DNA from 2 places in the Salinispora sp. CH2A1_6 genome. Region 2 is predicted to be linked to the other one. Evidence: predicted binding sites of a transcription regulator. Region 2 holds the regulator's gene; the other holds the start of a gene.

Region 1 (7,098 bases), on a different contig from region 2:
GGAGGTGCTCAGCGCGCTGCCGGGTGGCGGGTACGGCGCGCTCAGCGGCACGTCGATGGCGACTCCGCAGGTGGCCGGGGTGGCGGCGCTGATGTGGTCGGCCAATCCGGCGTTGATCGGGGATCTACCTCGGACGCGCCAGATCCTGACCGAGACGGCCACCGCGGTCCAGGTCAGCGACGACTGCGGCGATCCCGCGCAGGTCGCGGGTGCCGGCCTGGTGGACGCGTACGCTGCTGTCCGCGCCGCCCGCGGTTGAGGCGCGTTGGCCGAGGTTGACGCGCGTTGGCCGGGGGTTCCGCCGGCCGGGGACCTTCTTAACAACTGTGCACTGGTGGCCTAGGGTCAGCGTCCATGGATCTCAAGGTCACCGAGCTGACGCCGGAGCAGCTACCGACCGTGATCGAGCTGTGCGGCCGGTCTCTGGATCTGCCGGATGACGCCGCCGAGGCGGGGGCGATCGTGGAGACGCTCTGGCCGCGGGCGGCCGCGAGCCGCCCCGTCGTCGCGCTGGGCGCGCATCAGGACGACCGGCTCATCGGCGTACTGCTCGGCTCACTCTCCGCGCCGAGCAGCCCAGCCGGGCATGTGGACCTGATCGCGGTGGAGCCGGCGCACCGGCGGCGGGGCGGGGCGCGGGCGCTGGTGTCGCGCGCCGAGCGACGGCTCGCCGGCCTCGGGGCGAGGGAGGTGCTGCTGGCCGGCAACCCGCCGCACTATGCCTGGCCCGGCATTGATGTGCGCTACACGCCGGCGATCTGTGCGGCGGAGGCGCTCGGGTACACCCGGGACGGCACGGCCTGGAACATGACCGCCGACCTCTCCTGCGCCGAGAGCCCGGCGCTGCGGGCGACGGCACCGGCGGAACAGCGGCTGGCCGGTCAGGGGGTGACGGTACGACGGGCGGAGCCGGCGGATCTGCCGGCGCTGACGGCGTTCGCGTCGGGGACCTTCGACGGCGCCTGGGCCGCGGAGGTGGCCGAGTCGATTGGCCGGGACCGGGCCGGCTGCCATCTCGCCGAGCGCGACGGCGACCTCCTCGGCTTCGCCGCCTGGGGTTCGTCCCGGCCGGGTTGGTTCGGCCCGATGGGCACCGCGCCGGCCGCGGCGGGGTCCGGGATCGGTGGGGTGCTGCTGCGTCGCTGCCTCGCCGACCAGCGGGCCGCGGGGATCGCGCAGGCGCAGATTGGTTGGGTGGGGCCGGTTCGGTTCTACTCGGGCAGCGCGGGCGCCCGGATCGAGCGGGTCTTCTTCGGGTACCGGCGGAGCCTCGGGGGAGCAATAACCGGCAAATAGGATAGATCATCCGATAGCGTCATTCGCCCCCATTAGCCGGCAACGGCCCCTACCGTTTCGATGGAGGAGGCCCACATGACGACGGACGACGAACAGCCCGGGCCACCGTTGCCCGTTGACCGTCTCGACTTCGGCGACGCCGAACAGCAGGCGGAGATGGACGGCGCCGACGCACCGCCCGCCGACGAACCGGTGCCGGTCGTGGACGAGCCGGTCCCGGCGCCCCAGCCGTACGACCAGACGCAGAAGCGGCGCAACCAACGGCCGCTGCCCATGTGAACACGCAGCGGGGCGGACCGCTGAACGGCCCGCCCCGCTGGTCTCGCGAAAACTGGACTCAGAAGTCCATTTCTCCGCCGCCCGGGCCAGCCGGGGCAGCCGGGGTCTTCTCCGGCTTGTCCGCCACGACGGCCTCGGTGGTGAGGAAGAGCGCCGCGATCGACGACGCGTTCTGCAGCGCCGAACGGGTCACCTTGGCCGGGTCGATGATGCCCGCGGCCATCAGGTCCACGTAGCCACCGGTCGCGGCGTTCAGGCCGTGACCGGCCTCGATGCCACGGACGTGCTCGACGACAACGCCACCCTCGAGGCCGGCGTTGACGGCGATCTGCCGCAGCGGGCCGTCCAGCGCGATCTTGACGATCTGGGCGCCGGTCGCCTCGTCACCGGTCAGGTCGAGCTTGTCGAAGGCGGTCTTGCCGGCCTGCACCAGCGCGACGCCGCCACCCGGGACGATGCCCTCCTCGACGGCAGCCTTCGCGTTGCGAACGGCGTCCTCGATGCGGTGCTTGCGCTCCTTCAGCTCGACCTCGGTGGCCGCGCCGACCTTGATCACCGCAACGCCGCCGGCCAGCTTGGCCAGCCGCTCCTGCAGCTTCTCCCGGTCGTAGTCGGAGTCGCTCTTGTCGATCTCGGCCCGGATCTGGTTGACCCGACCCTGGATCTGCTCGGCGTCGCCGGCACCGTCGACGATCGTGGTCTCGTCCTTGGTCACCACGACCTTACGGGCGCGACCCACCATGTCGAGGCTGACGGCGTCCAGCTTGAGGCCGACCTCCTCGCTGATGACCTGGCCACCGGTGAGGATGGCGATGTCACCGAGCATGGCCTTGCGGCGGTCACCGAAGCCCGGGGCCTTGACGGCGACGGACTTGAAGGTGCCCCGGACCTTGTTGACGACCAGGGTCGCCAGGGCCTCGCCCTCGATGTCCTCGGCGATGATCAGCAGCGGCTTGCCCGACTGCATGACCTTCTCCAGGATCGGGAGCAGGTCCTTGACCGAGGAGATCTTGCTGTTGACGATCAGGATGTAGGGGTCGTCAAAGACGGCCTCCATCCGCTCCGGGTCGGTCATGAAGTACGCGGAGATGTAGCCCTTGTCGAAGCGCATACCCTCGGTGAGCTCGAGCTCCAGGCCGAAGGTGTTGCTCTCCTCGACGGTGATGACGCCTTCCTTGCCGACCTTGTCCATCGCCTCGGCGATGATCTCGCCGACGCTGGGGTCACCAGCGGAGATGGAGGCGGTGGAGGCGATCTGCTCCTTGGTCTCGACGTCCTTGGCGAGCTTCAGCAGCTCCTCCGAGACGCTGGCGACCGCGGTCTCGATGCCCCGCTTCAGGGCCATCGGGTTGGCGCCGGCGGCCACGTTGCGCAGGCCCTCACGGACCATGGCCTGGGCCAGGACGGTCGCCGTCGTCGTGCCGTCACCGGCGACGTCGTCGGTCTTCTTCGCGACCTCCTTGACCAGCTCAGCGCCGATCTTCTCGTACGGGTCCTCGAGCTCGATCTCCTTGGCGATGCTCACACCATCGTTGGTGATGGTGGGAGCACCCCACTTCTTCTCGAGCACGACGTTGCGGCCCTTGGGGCCGAGGGTCACCTTCACGGCGTCAGCGAGCTGGTTCATGCCCCGCTCGAGGCCGCGGCGAGCTTCCTCGTCGAACGCGATCATCTTGGCCATACGGCGTTGTCCTCCTGGACACTCACGGGCCACCCGAGAGGGTGTCTCCCGGATGGGCCGCCTGGTTACGCACCTTCAGACATCGCCACCTGGCGACGGCGACGTCCGTCGGCCGGGCCGGATAGCCCGCGACGACCGGCCAACTGCCGCACCCGCGTCTGGCGACGCCGCTGCGGCCGTGGCCCTCCCGCCCCGACCATTGGCACTCACGGTATGCGAGTGCCAAGGACCTGTTTAGCACTCCCCCCTGCCGAGTGCAAGCACGATCGCCCAGGGCAGTCGACTTCCACCGCCCCGCCGAGCGACGTTCACCAGCCCCTCGTACGCCGACGGCGCGGCAACCACGGCAACGAGCCCTACCTGCTGGTCAGGTAGGGCTCGGGAGGGTGACAGTGCGGCACTGAGAGCGCTGCGGAGCGGAAAGAGCAGCGCAGCGGTGGCCGCGCAAACAGGGGCACAGCAGTACATGCCGGTAGTCGCGGCCACACGCGGGAGCAGCTACCTGGCGAGAGCCGGGTCACGCACGAGGAGCGGTGCGGGAAGCCGCGTGATCCCGACCGCGCGCCAGCCCGAGCCGGTCGGCTGGGCGGCGACGATTGTGGGGACGACCGTTACGCCGGTCGCCCCCAAGGCAGCGCCGGTCGCTCAGGCGACGACGCGCACCCGTTCGGCCTGCAGGCCCTTCTGACCTTGGGCGATCTCGAACTCCACCCGCTGGCCATCGTCCAGCGCCTTGTAGCCGTCCATCTCGATAGCAGAGAAATGGACGAAGACGTCCTGCCCCCCGTCAACGGCGATGAAGCCGTAGCCCTTTTCGGCGTTGAACCACTTCACGGTGCCCTGTGCCACGGTGCACTTCCTAACTCTGCGCGACTCCACTCACCCCGGCCGAGCCGGCACACCGGCCGGCGGGTGGCACCGGTTCGACGATCGGCGACGGCCGCTGAACCGGTGACCGAAATCGCACGCTACACGAGGCGTGACGACGGCGCACGGCCACAAATCGGACATACGCCCAGTGGGCCTATATCGTCAGGCATCATTGTGATAAATAACCGACATGACGAGCGATCCCGCCCCGGGGCCGGCATCGACCCGGCGGGCGCGGGTCCGTCGGGTCCAGCCAGCCGACACCGCCAGGATGCGGGCGCTGCGGCTGGAGATGCTCGCCGACGCACCGCTGGCCTTCCTGGAGACGCTGGCCGACGCGGCAGCCCGCCCCCACGCCGACTACGCGGCGCGCATCGCGTACACCTCGGCGGGCATCACCAACGCGCAGTTCGTCGCGGACCCGAGCGGCCGCCTGGTCGGACACGCCGGGGGCGCGGCGACTCCGGACGAACCGGGGCTCACCGTCATCTTCGCCGTCTACATCACCCCGCCCTGGCGGGGCAGCGGGCTGCTCTCCGACCTGATCGACGCGGTGGCGGGCTGGTCCCGCGCCTGCGGTCGTCCGGAGCTGATGCTGGAGGTCGTGGTCGGCAACGAGCGGGCCTACCGGGCGTACCGTCGGTTGGGGTTCATCGACACCGGCCGCCGCCTTCCACACCCGACGATCCCGACCCTCACCGAGCTACAGATGCGCCGCCCGGCCTGAACGACGCGGTAACGCCGACCAGGTTCGGGCCACCGACACGAGGCCCGACCGGCAGGCCCGGCCGGGAGGCGTACCCGGTCCCGCCCGGACCGCGGCCGCACTGATTTTCGGGAATGCCGTCGGTGTCGATGTCCGGCTAGGCTGAGTACGCCCGCTCCACGAGCATCCTCAGTAGGAGGTGACTGTGCCCAGCAGCAACCCGGCTACGGCAGATCAGCAGCAGACCGACTCGTCCACGATAGACAACGGTGTGCCACACTCCGCGCGGATCTACGACTACTGGCTCGGGGGCAAGGACAACTTCGCCGCTGACCGGGCCGTCGCCGAGGCCATGATATCGGCGATCCCGACGGTGCGGTCCATGGCCGCCGAGAACCGTCGATTTGTCCACCGCGTGGCCCGCTACCTGGTCGGACAGGCCGGCGTACGGCAGTTCCTGGACGTCGGCACCGGCATCCCCACCAGGCCGAATCTGCACGAGGTAGCCCAGCAGATCGCCCCGGACACCCGAGTGGTCTATGTCGACAATGACCCCATTGTCCTGGCCCACACCCGGGCCCTGATGATCAGTACCGAGCAGGGACGCAGCGAGTACATCCACGCTGACCTGCGGGAGCCGGCGTTGATTGTCAACCACCGGAAACTGCGCGAAGTGCTTGACCTTGACCAGCCGGTCGCGCTGACGATTATCGCGACCCTGATGCTGCTCGAGGACGCCGACGACCCGTGGCGCAAGATTCGGGTACTGATGGACGCCCTGCCGTCCGGTAGCTACGTGGCGATTACTCATCCGACCGGCGATTTCAACCCCGAGGCCGTCAAGATGGCCGTGGACGCCGCCGTTGGCAGCGGCATGACCCTCGTGCCCCGCAGCCGCGACGAGGTCGCCCGGTTCTTCGAGGGTTGGGAACTGGTGGAGCCGGGAATCGTCCCGGTGGCGGCCTGGCAGCCCGACGACGGCGCGCCCGCCGACCCGCACGCCGCCTACTACTGGGCCGGCATCGCTCGCAAGCCCTAGCTCGTCTTCGTTGTGACATCGGCCTGGCACCGGGCGGACAACACCGTGAAGGAGTCGTCCGCCCGGAACTGACCACGGCGCAGATCACGAACGCGAGGCGTGAGCCCGCGTTCGCGCGCCCGCCGCCGCGCGGGGCTGGGTCTGCTCAGACGTGGCGACGGCTCTGCACGATGCGGAACCGGTTGGCGACGTAGGCGCCGTCGGTGAGAGCCGCGTTCGCCGCCGGGTTGGCGCCGCTGCCATGGAAGTCGGAGAAGGCCGCCGACTGGTTCACGAAGACACCTCCGGTCAGGTTCGCCGACAGGTGCACCCCCACCTCGACCGCCGCCATCTCGGCCGCGTCCAGCACCGCGTCCTTGGTCGAGTAGACCGCCGCGGTCAACGCACCCTGCTCACCCACCGTGGCGCGCAGGAGCTCCAGGCTGTGCGCGGTCGAGTCGGTCCCGATCACGAACGAGATCGGGCCAAACCACTCCCGCGTGTAGGTGGCGGTGTCGTCGGCGTTCAGTCGAACGATGGCGGGCGTCCGGACCACCGCGCCGGGGAAGGCCGGGTGGGTGACGGTACGGGACTGCAACACCGACTCACCGACCTTGGTCACCTCGTCCAGCCGCTCCAACACCCCGTCGTTGACGATCGCACCGGTCAGCTCCACGCTGCGCGCCGGATCGGCGGTGAGCTTGCCTACCGCCGCCGCGATGCCGGCCGCCACCTCGGCGAAGCTCTTGTGCCCCTGGTCGGTCTCGATGCCGTCCCGGGGAATCAGGATGTTCTGCGAGGTGGTGCACATCTGGCCGCTGTAGAGGGTCAGCGTGAAACCCAGGTTGCGGCACATCCCGCCGAAGTCGTCGGTGGAGTCGATGACCACCGCGTTCAGGCCGGCCTTCTCGGTGTAGACCTGCGCCTGCCGGGCGTTGGCCTCCAGCCAGTCGCCGTACTCGGAGGAGCCGGTGAAGTCGACGATCCGCACCGCCGGATGCTGGGCCAGCGTGGAGGCGAGCTTCTCGCCCGGCGCCTCGGGGGCGAGCTGCACCAGGTTCGGGTCGAAGCCGGCCTCGGCGAGCACCTGGCGGGCGTACCGCACCGTGATCGCCAGCGGCAGCACCGCGCGCGGGTGCGGCTTGACGATCACCGGATTGCCGGTGACCAGCGAGGCGAAGAGCCCCGGGTACGAGTTCCAGGTCGGGAAGGTGTTGCAGCCGATCACCAGCGCGACGCCCCGCGGCA
Region 2 (7,098 bases):
AACGCGGGGGTTCGGCGTGTACGTACACGTCCCCTTCTGCGCCAGCCGGTGCGGCTACTGCGACTTCAACACCTACACGTCCACCGAGTTGGGAGGTGGCGCCAGCCGGGAGGAGTACGCCGACACCGTACTTGCCGAACTCGCGCTGGCCGCCCGGGTGCTGCGTGAGAACCCTCCGCCCCGGGTCGACACGGTTTTCGTCGGCGGTGGCACCCCCACCCTGTTGCCCGCCGCGGACCTCGCCCGGATCCTCGACGCCATCGACCGCACCTGGGGGCTGGCGGCCGACGCGGAGATCACCACGGAGGCCAACCCGGAGTCGGTCACCCCGCGATCCCTTGCCGCGCTGCGGGCTGCCGGCTACACGAGGATCTCGCTGGGCATGCAGTCCGCGTCGCCCGGGGTGCTCGCGATCCTGGACCGGCGGCACAGCGCCGGCCGGGCCGTCGCCGCCGCCCGGGAGGCCCGGGAGGCCGGGTTCGACCACGTCAACCTGGATCTGATCTACGGGACGCCGGGGGAGAGCGCGGCCGACTTCGCCGCCTCGCTCGACGAGGTGGTCGCCGCGGGAGTGGACCACGTCAGCGCGTACTCCCTGATCGTGGAGGAGGGGACCCGGCTCGCGGCCCGGGTGCGGCGGGGCGAGTTGGCGCAGCCCAGCGACGACGTTGCCGCGGACCGTTACCTGGCCGCGGAGGCGGCCCTCGACGCCGCCGGGTTCTTCTGGTACGAGGTCTCCAACTGGGCGCGGACACCGGCTGCCCGGTGCCGGCACAACCTCTTGTACTGGACCGGTGGCAACTGGTGGGGCCTCGGCCCGGGGGCGCACAGCCACGTCGGTGGGGTGCGCTGGTGGAACGTCAAACACCCCACGGCGTACGCGCAGCGGCTCGCGGCGGGGGCGTCGCCGGGCTTGGCCCGGGAGGTGCTGACCGCCGACGAGGCGCACCTGGAGGATGTCATGCTGCGGCTCCGGCTCGCCGCGGGTCTGCCGCTGGACGTGTTGGACCCCGCCGGTCGCGCCGGTGCCGATCGGGCGCGGGCGGCGGGTCTGCTGGCCGAGGCGGCGTACGGCGACGGTCGGGCGGTGTTGACCCTGCGCGGTCGGCTGCTCGCGGATGCGGTGGTGCGGGACCTGCTCGGTTGATCGGCGCCGGCGTGGACCGCGACGGCGATGACACCGGGCAGCAGCGGAGCCGGCCGGCCGGAGCCCGGTCAATCGGGATCCGGCCAGTCGGGCTTCACTTGATGAGGCTGACCGACATCGGGTAGCGGTACTGCCGGCCTTCATTCGCCCGCAGGGCGGCGATGATACCGAACAGAATCTGGATTGCCACGACGGCGATGTTCGGCAGGAACAGCAGGCACCAGCCCACGAAGAGTAGAACGAAGGCGATCAGGGACCAGGTGATCTGGAAGTTGAGCGCCGCCTGGGCGTGCGCGCGGACGGTCGGTGACTGGTTGCCGCGGGCCAGGTAGGCGACCAGTGGGGCGATGAACCCGAACAGACCAAAGCTGATCAGTGCGCCGACCGCGCCGCCGAGGTGCGCGACGAGGACCCACATCCGGTCCTCGCTGTTTCCGTAACCGCTGGGTGGGCCGTATCCACCGCTGGGTGGGCCGTACCCACCGCTGGGTGGGCCGTATCCACCATCGGGTGGGTAGCCGCCGGGCGGCGGCACGGCACCGGGGGGCGGGTAGCTGCCCGGTGGCGGATAGCTACCCGGGTCGGGTGTTCCGGGCATCGGGGTGGTGGGGTCGTTGGGGCCCGGACCGGGTGGCCCAGGCTCTCCGCCGGTGGGAGGGCGAGGTGGTTCCGTCATGAGGTCACCGTAGGCGCAGCGGACCACGAGCCCCAGTGCACCGCCCCGGCTGTCCAGATGATCATGTTAGGTCGGGGTCGTCGGATCGGGCAGCAGGCCCAGCGCCATTATTCGCTGACGGCACTCGATATTTGTTGATCATCGCGTTGCCGGGCGTGCCGACGTAGACTGGCACTCGCTAGAGTCGAGTGCCAGGAAGCGCCTCGACGGCCGACGCACTGTGGGAGGAGGGGGGAAGGATGGGTCTCGACGACCGCAAACTAGCGGTGCTGCGCGCGATCGTCGAGGACTACGTCGCCACGCAGGAGCCCGTCGGCAGCAAGATGCTGGTCGAGCGCCACCAACTCGGGGTCTCCCCAGCGACCGTCCGCAACGACATGGCGGTCCTGGAGGAGGAGGGCTACATTCGGCAGCCGCACACCAGCGCGGGCCGGGTGCCCACTGACCGTGGCTATCGGCTCTTCGTGGACCGGCTGTCCCGGGTGAAGCCGCTCACCCCGGCCGAGCGCCGGGCGATCGAGCGCTTCCTGGTCGGCGCGGTCGACCTCGATGACGTGGTGCACCGCACGGTCCGGCTGCTGGCCCAGCTGACCCGGCAGGTCGCTGTCGTGCAGTACCCGTCGCTGGCCCGGTCCTCGGTTCGGCACCTGGAGCTGGTGCCGATCTCCACCACCCGGCTGATGCTTGTCATGATCGCCGACACGGGTCGGGTCGAGCAGCGGCTCGTCGAGCTACCCGGGCCGATCCCCCCAGACGACGTGATCGATCTGCGTCAGCTGGTCAACGAGAGGCTGGTCGGTACCCGGCTCGCCGACACGCCACCACTGGTGCAGGCGTTGGTTGACGAGGTGAGCGGGGAGCTGCGACCGGCCATGATCACTCTCTCCACCGTCCTGCTGGAGACGTTGGTCGAGCGGCACGAGGAGCGCATCGCCCTCGCCGGCACCGCCAATCTCACCCGCGGTGGCCTGCTCGACTTCCAGGGGTCGTTGCGCCCCATCCTGGAGGCACTGGAGGAGGAGGTGGTCCTCCTCAAACTCATCGGGGAGGCCGAGCCGAGCGCGATGCGCGTCCGGATCGGCGACGAGAACGAAATCGACAATCTCCGCGCTACCTCCGTGGTGAGCACCGGGTACGGACCAGGGGTGACCATCCTGGGTGGTCTCGGAGTGGTCGGGCCGACTCGGATGGACTATCCCAGCACCATCGCCACGGTTCGGGCCGTGGCACGCTACGTGGGCGACCTGCTGGCCCAGAACTAGGCATTACCGTCCGGCCGGATCGGGCCGGCGGTCGGCGCAAGCGAGACGAACATGAGGACACCGAACGCAGTGGCCAAGGACTACTACGGCATCCTCGGCGTGAGCCGGGAAGCCTCCGACGACGAGATCAAGCGCGCCTACCGCAAGCTCGCGCGCAAGTACCACCCGGACGTGAATCCGGACGTGGAGGCGCAAGAGAAGTTCAAGGACATCAACGCCGCGTACGAGGTCCTCTCCGACGACCGGAAGCGGCAGATCGTTGACCTCGGTGGCGATCCGCTCGCCCCCGGCGGCGGGGGCGGCGGACCGGGTGGACCCGGCGAAGCCGGTCCATTCGTGGGCTTCCAGGACATCATGGACGCCTTCTTCGGCGGGGCCGCCAGCGGCGGTGGGCGAGGGCCGCGCCCCCGCACCCGGCCGGGCTCCGACGCGATCCTGCGCCTCGAACTGGACCTGCCCGAGACCGCGTTCGGCGTGGAGGCGCCGATCACGGTCGACACCGCCGTGCTCTGCACCACCTGCTCCGGTGCGGGCACCGCAGCCGGCACCCATCCGGAGAGCTGCGAGGCGTGTGGCGGGCGGGGCGAGGTGCAGTCGGTGCAACGCACCTTCCTCGGGCAGGTGGTTTCGGCTCGCCCGTGTACCGCCTGCCAGGGCTACGGCACCACAATTCCGCACCCCTGCCCCACCTGTGCCGGGGACGGCCGGGTGCGGACCCGGCGTTCGCTGACCGTCAAGATTCCCGCCGGGGTCGAGGACGGGATGCGGATTCGGCTGGCCCAGCAGGGCGAGGTGGGCCCCGGCGGTGGCACCGCGGGTGATCTCTACGTGGAGATCCACGAACGCCCGCACGATGTCTTCTCCCGCAAGGGCGATGATCTGCACTGCCGGGTGGCTGTCCCGATGACGACGGCGGCGCTCGGCACCCGTCTGACCATCAAGACACTGGACAGCGAGGAGCCGGTGGACGTCAAGCCCGGTACCCAGCCCGGCAGCATGCTGCGGCTCCGCGCCCGCGGCGTGCCGCACCTGCGTGGGACCGGCCGGGGTGATCTGCTCGTCCACCTGGACGTGCGGACGCCGACCAAGCTGGACGCCGATCAGGAACAGATGCTGCGCGAGTTCGCCCAGACCCGGGGCGAGGAGGTCGCCGAGCTGACCAAGCAGGGCGGCTTCTTCTCTCGGATGCGGGACGCCTTCAACGGCCACGCCTGACTCGACCCGTCCCGGTGTCCCAGGCCATCGGGCCGGGACGCCGGGACGGCCGCTAGCCTGGCACCGTGTCCGCGCCGCTGTTCCTGGTCGAGTCGTTGCCCACCGCCGAGACGGCGACCCTGGACGGGCCGGAGGGGCATCACGCCGCGACTGTGCAGCGGTTGCGAGCCGGCGAGGAGTTGCTGCTCGCTGACGGCCGTGGTGGCACGGCCGCCGCCGTGGTCACGGCGGTGGGAAAGGGCGTGCTTGACCTTCGGATCACCTCCCGGGACCATCGGGCCGCCCCCGCCCACCAGCTCGTCGTCGTTCAGGGGCTGGCCAAGGGGGAGCGGGGTGAGCTGGCCGTGCAGGCGATGACCGAGGTCGGGGTGGATGCGATCGTGCCCTGGACGGCCGCGCGCTCGGTCACCCAGTGGCGGGGCGACCGGGGGGCACGTGCCCGGGGGAAGTGGGTCGCCACCGCGCGGGAGGCCGCCAAGCAGGCCCGGCGGGCCTGGCTGCCGGTGGTGACCGGCGCACCGGCCGAAGCGACCTCCGAGGTGGCTCGCCGGATCGCCGGCGCTGCGGCGGCGTTCGTCCTGCACGAGCAGGCGGAGGAGCGTCTGGTCACCGCGGAGCTGCCAGACCGCGGCGAGATCATGCTGGTGGTCGGCCCCGAGGGCGGCGTTGCCCCGGCCGAGCTGGCCGCCTTCACCGAAGCCGGAGCCCGGACGGTGCGGCTGGGCCCGTCGGTGCTGCGTACCTCCACCGCCGGAGTGGCGGCGCTTTCGGTGCTCGCCGCCCGTCTTGGCCGTTGGTAGCGCCGGTTCTCCCGCTCTGGGCGGCGGTGACCGGAGCCTTTCCCTACACTGCCCCGGTGAGCACAACTGACTGTCTGTTCTGCCGGATCGTCGCCGGTGAGATTCCCGCCACCGTTGTCCGAGAAACTCGGACAACCCTCGCGTTCCGTGACATCGGTCCGAAGGCTCCGGTGCACGTGCTGGTGATCCCGAAGGAGCACTATGCCGACGTGGCCACCCTGGCGGAGGGGGACCCGGGGCTCGCCGCTGAGGTGCTCGCCACCGCCGCCGCGGTGGCCGAGGAGGAGGGGCTGCTCGGTGACGGCTTCCGGCTGCTCTTCAACACCGGGGCGTACGGCGGCCAGGAGGTCTTCCACGTCCACGCCCACCTGCTCGGTGGTGCGCCGCTCGGGCCGATGCTGACCGGTAACGTCGGCTGACGGCGGTGCGAGCCGGCCGACAGGGGAATTGGGCGAGGTGCCGTGGCGGTTGACCCGATACGATGGGGGCAACGCCCAGCACGCCGCGGCGATCGGCCCGGCGCCGAGATCGAGAGCAGGTGGCTCAGGGCCACTCGGCCCAACCTATGACCAGCACCCCGCCTCCCGGCCCGCCCCAGGTCCAAACCAGGATCACCGTCCCGGAACCGAAGATTATGGTCAATCTCCTCGGTGCGGGGGACGAGATCCTGCGACTGGTCGAGCGCTCCGTGAGCAGTGACGTGCATGTCCGGGGTAACGAGATCACGATCACCGGCGCGCCCGCGGACAACGCTCTCGCCGAGCGGCTCTTCGGCGAATTGATCGAACTCATCGAGAAAGGTGAGACGCTGACCACCGACGCCGTTCGGCGCACCGTCGGCATGCTCGAGCAGGGCAGCGCCGAGCGGCCCGCCGAGGTCCTGACGCTCAACATCCTCTCCCGGCGTGGTCGCACCATTCGTCCCAAGACCCTCGGGCAGAAGCGCTACGTGGACGCCATCGACGCGCACACCATCGTCTTCGGCATCGGTCCCGCCGGCACCGGCAAGACCTACCTGGCGATGGCGAAGGCGGTCCAGGCGCTGCAGGCCAAGCAGGTCAACCGGATCATTCTTACCCGGCCAGCGGTCGAGGCAGGCGAGCGGCTGGGCTTCCTGCCCGGCACCCTGAACGAGAAGATCGATCCGTATCTGCGGCCGCTGTACGACGCGTTGCACGACATGCTCGACCCGGAGTCGATCCCGAAGCTGATGGCGGCGGGCACGATCGAGGTGGCGCCGTTGGCGTACATGCGGGGTCGTACGCTCAATGACGCGTTCATCATCCTGGACGAGGCGCAGAACACCACGCCTGAGCAGATGAAGATGTTCCTCACCCGGCTCGGCTTCGGTTCCAAGATCGTTGTTACCGGTGACATCACTCAGGTGGACCTTCCCGGCGGGACGACCAGTGGCCTGCGGGTCGTCCGGGAGATCCTCACCGACGTGGCGGACGTGCACTTCGCCCAGCTCTCCAGCTCGGACGTGGTCCGACACCGGCTGGTCGGGGAGATCGTTGACGCGTACGCCCGCTGGGACGTGGCGCGGGAGAATCAGCAGGCGAAGAGCGTGCAAGCGGTGCCCGGGCGGCCCACCCAGGGTGGCCGCGCCGGTCGGCGTCGCTAACGAGGCGAAGGAAGACAGTGTCCATCGAGATTGCCAATGAGTCCGGGGTTGACGTCGACACCGACGCGATACTCGCCGTCGCCCGGCACGCCCTCGACGAGATGGGGGTCAACCAGCTCGCCGAGCTGTCCGTGCTGCTTGTCGATATCGACTACATGGCCGAGTTGAACCACCGCTGGATGGGTGGGGACGGCCCGACCGATGTCCTCGCCTTCCCGATGGACGAGGGCAGCGTTGACCACGGGCCGGGGGAGAGCGGCACCGTCGGCGCCGAGCCGGCATTGCTCGGTGACATCGTGCTCTGCCCCGAGGTGGCCGCGAAGCAGGCGGCCACCGCGGGTCACTCCACCGCCGATGAGCTGCACCTACTCACC

Evidence for each region. Region 2 encodes HrcA, which represses chaperone genes, less so after heat shock. Its sites were predicted from a motif close to GGTTNGCACNCTCNNNNNGAGNGTGCNAACC; they were not measured.
Region 1: groL (chaperonin GroEL) is a predicted target of HrcA. The motif match lies at 3,454-3,484, and genes of this name have one in related genera.

The regions. Positions count from the first base shown of each region.
Region 1 is NZ_JBXEDG010000001.1:357,593-364,690, reverse strand. Features, by position in the region: gene AC1UKG_RS01735 (S8 family serine peptidase) at 1-259, shown strand, start outside; gene AC1UKG_RS01730 (GNAT family N-acetyltransferase) at 355-1,296, shown strand; gene AC1UKG_RS01725 (hypothetical protein) at 1,372-1,575, shown strand; gene groL (chaperonin GroEL) at 1,634-3,256, opposite strand; gene AC1UKG_RS01715 (cold-shock protein) at 3,902-4,105, opposite strand; gene AC1UKG_RS01710 (GNAT family N-acetyltransferase) at 4,317-4,853, shown strand; gene AC1UKG_RS01705 (SAM-dependent methyltransferase) at 5,032-5,871, shown strand; gene paaN (phenylacetic acid degradation protein PaaN) at 6,017-7,098, opposite strand, start outside.
Region 2 is NZ_JBXEDG010000003.1:765,985-773,082, forward strand. Features, by position in the region: gene hemW (radical SAM family heme chaperone HemW) at 1-1,147, shown strand, start outside; gene AC1UKG_RS08475 (magnetosome magnetite crystal formation protein family) at 1,242-1,823, opposite strand; gene hrcA (heat-inducible transcriptional repressor HrcA) at 2,063-3,085, shown strand; gene dnaJ (molecular chaperone DnaJ) at 3,155-4,300, shown strand; gene AC1UKG_RS08490 (16S rRNA (uracil(1498)-N(3))-methyltransferase) at 4,366-5,100, shown strand; gene AC1UKG_RS08495 (histidine triad nucleotide-binding protein) at 5,157-5,519, shown strand; gene AC1UKG_RS08500 (PhoH family protein) at 5,666-6,724, shown strand; gene ybeY (rRNA maturation RNase YbeY) at 6,742-7,098, shown strand, end outside.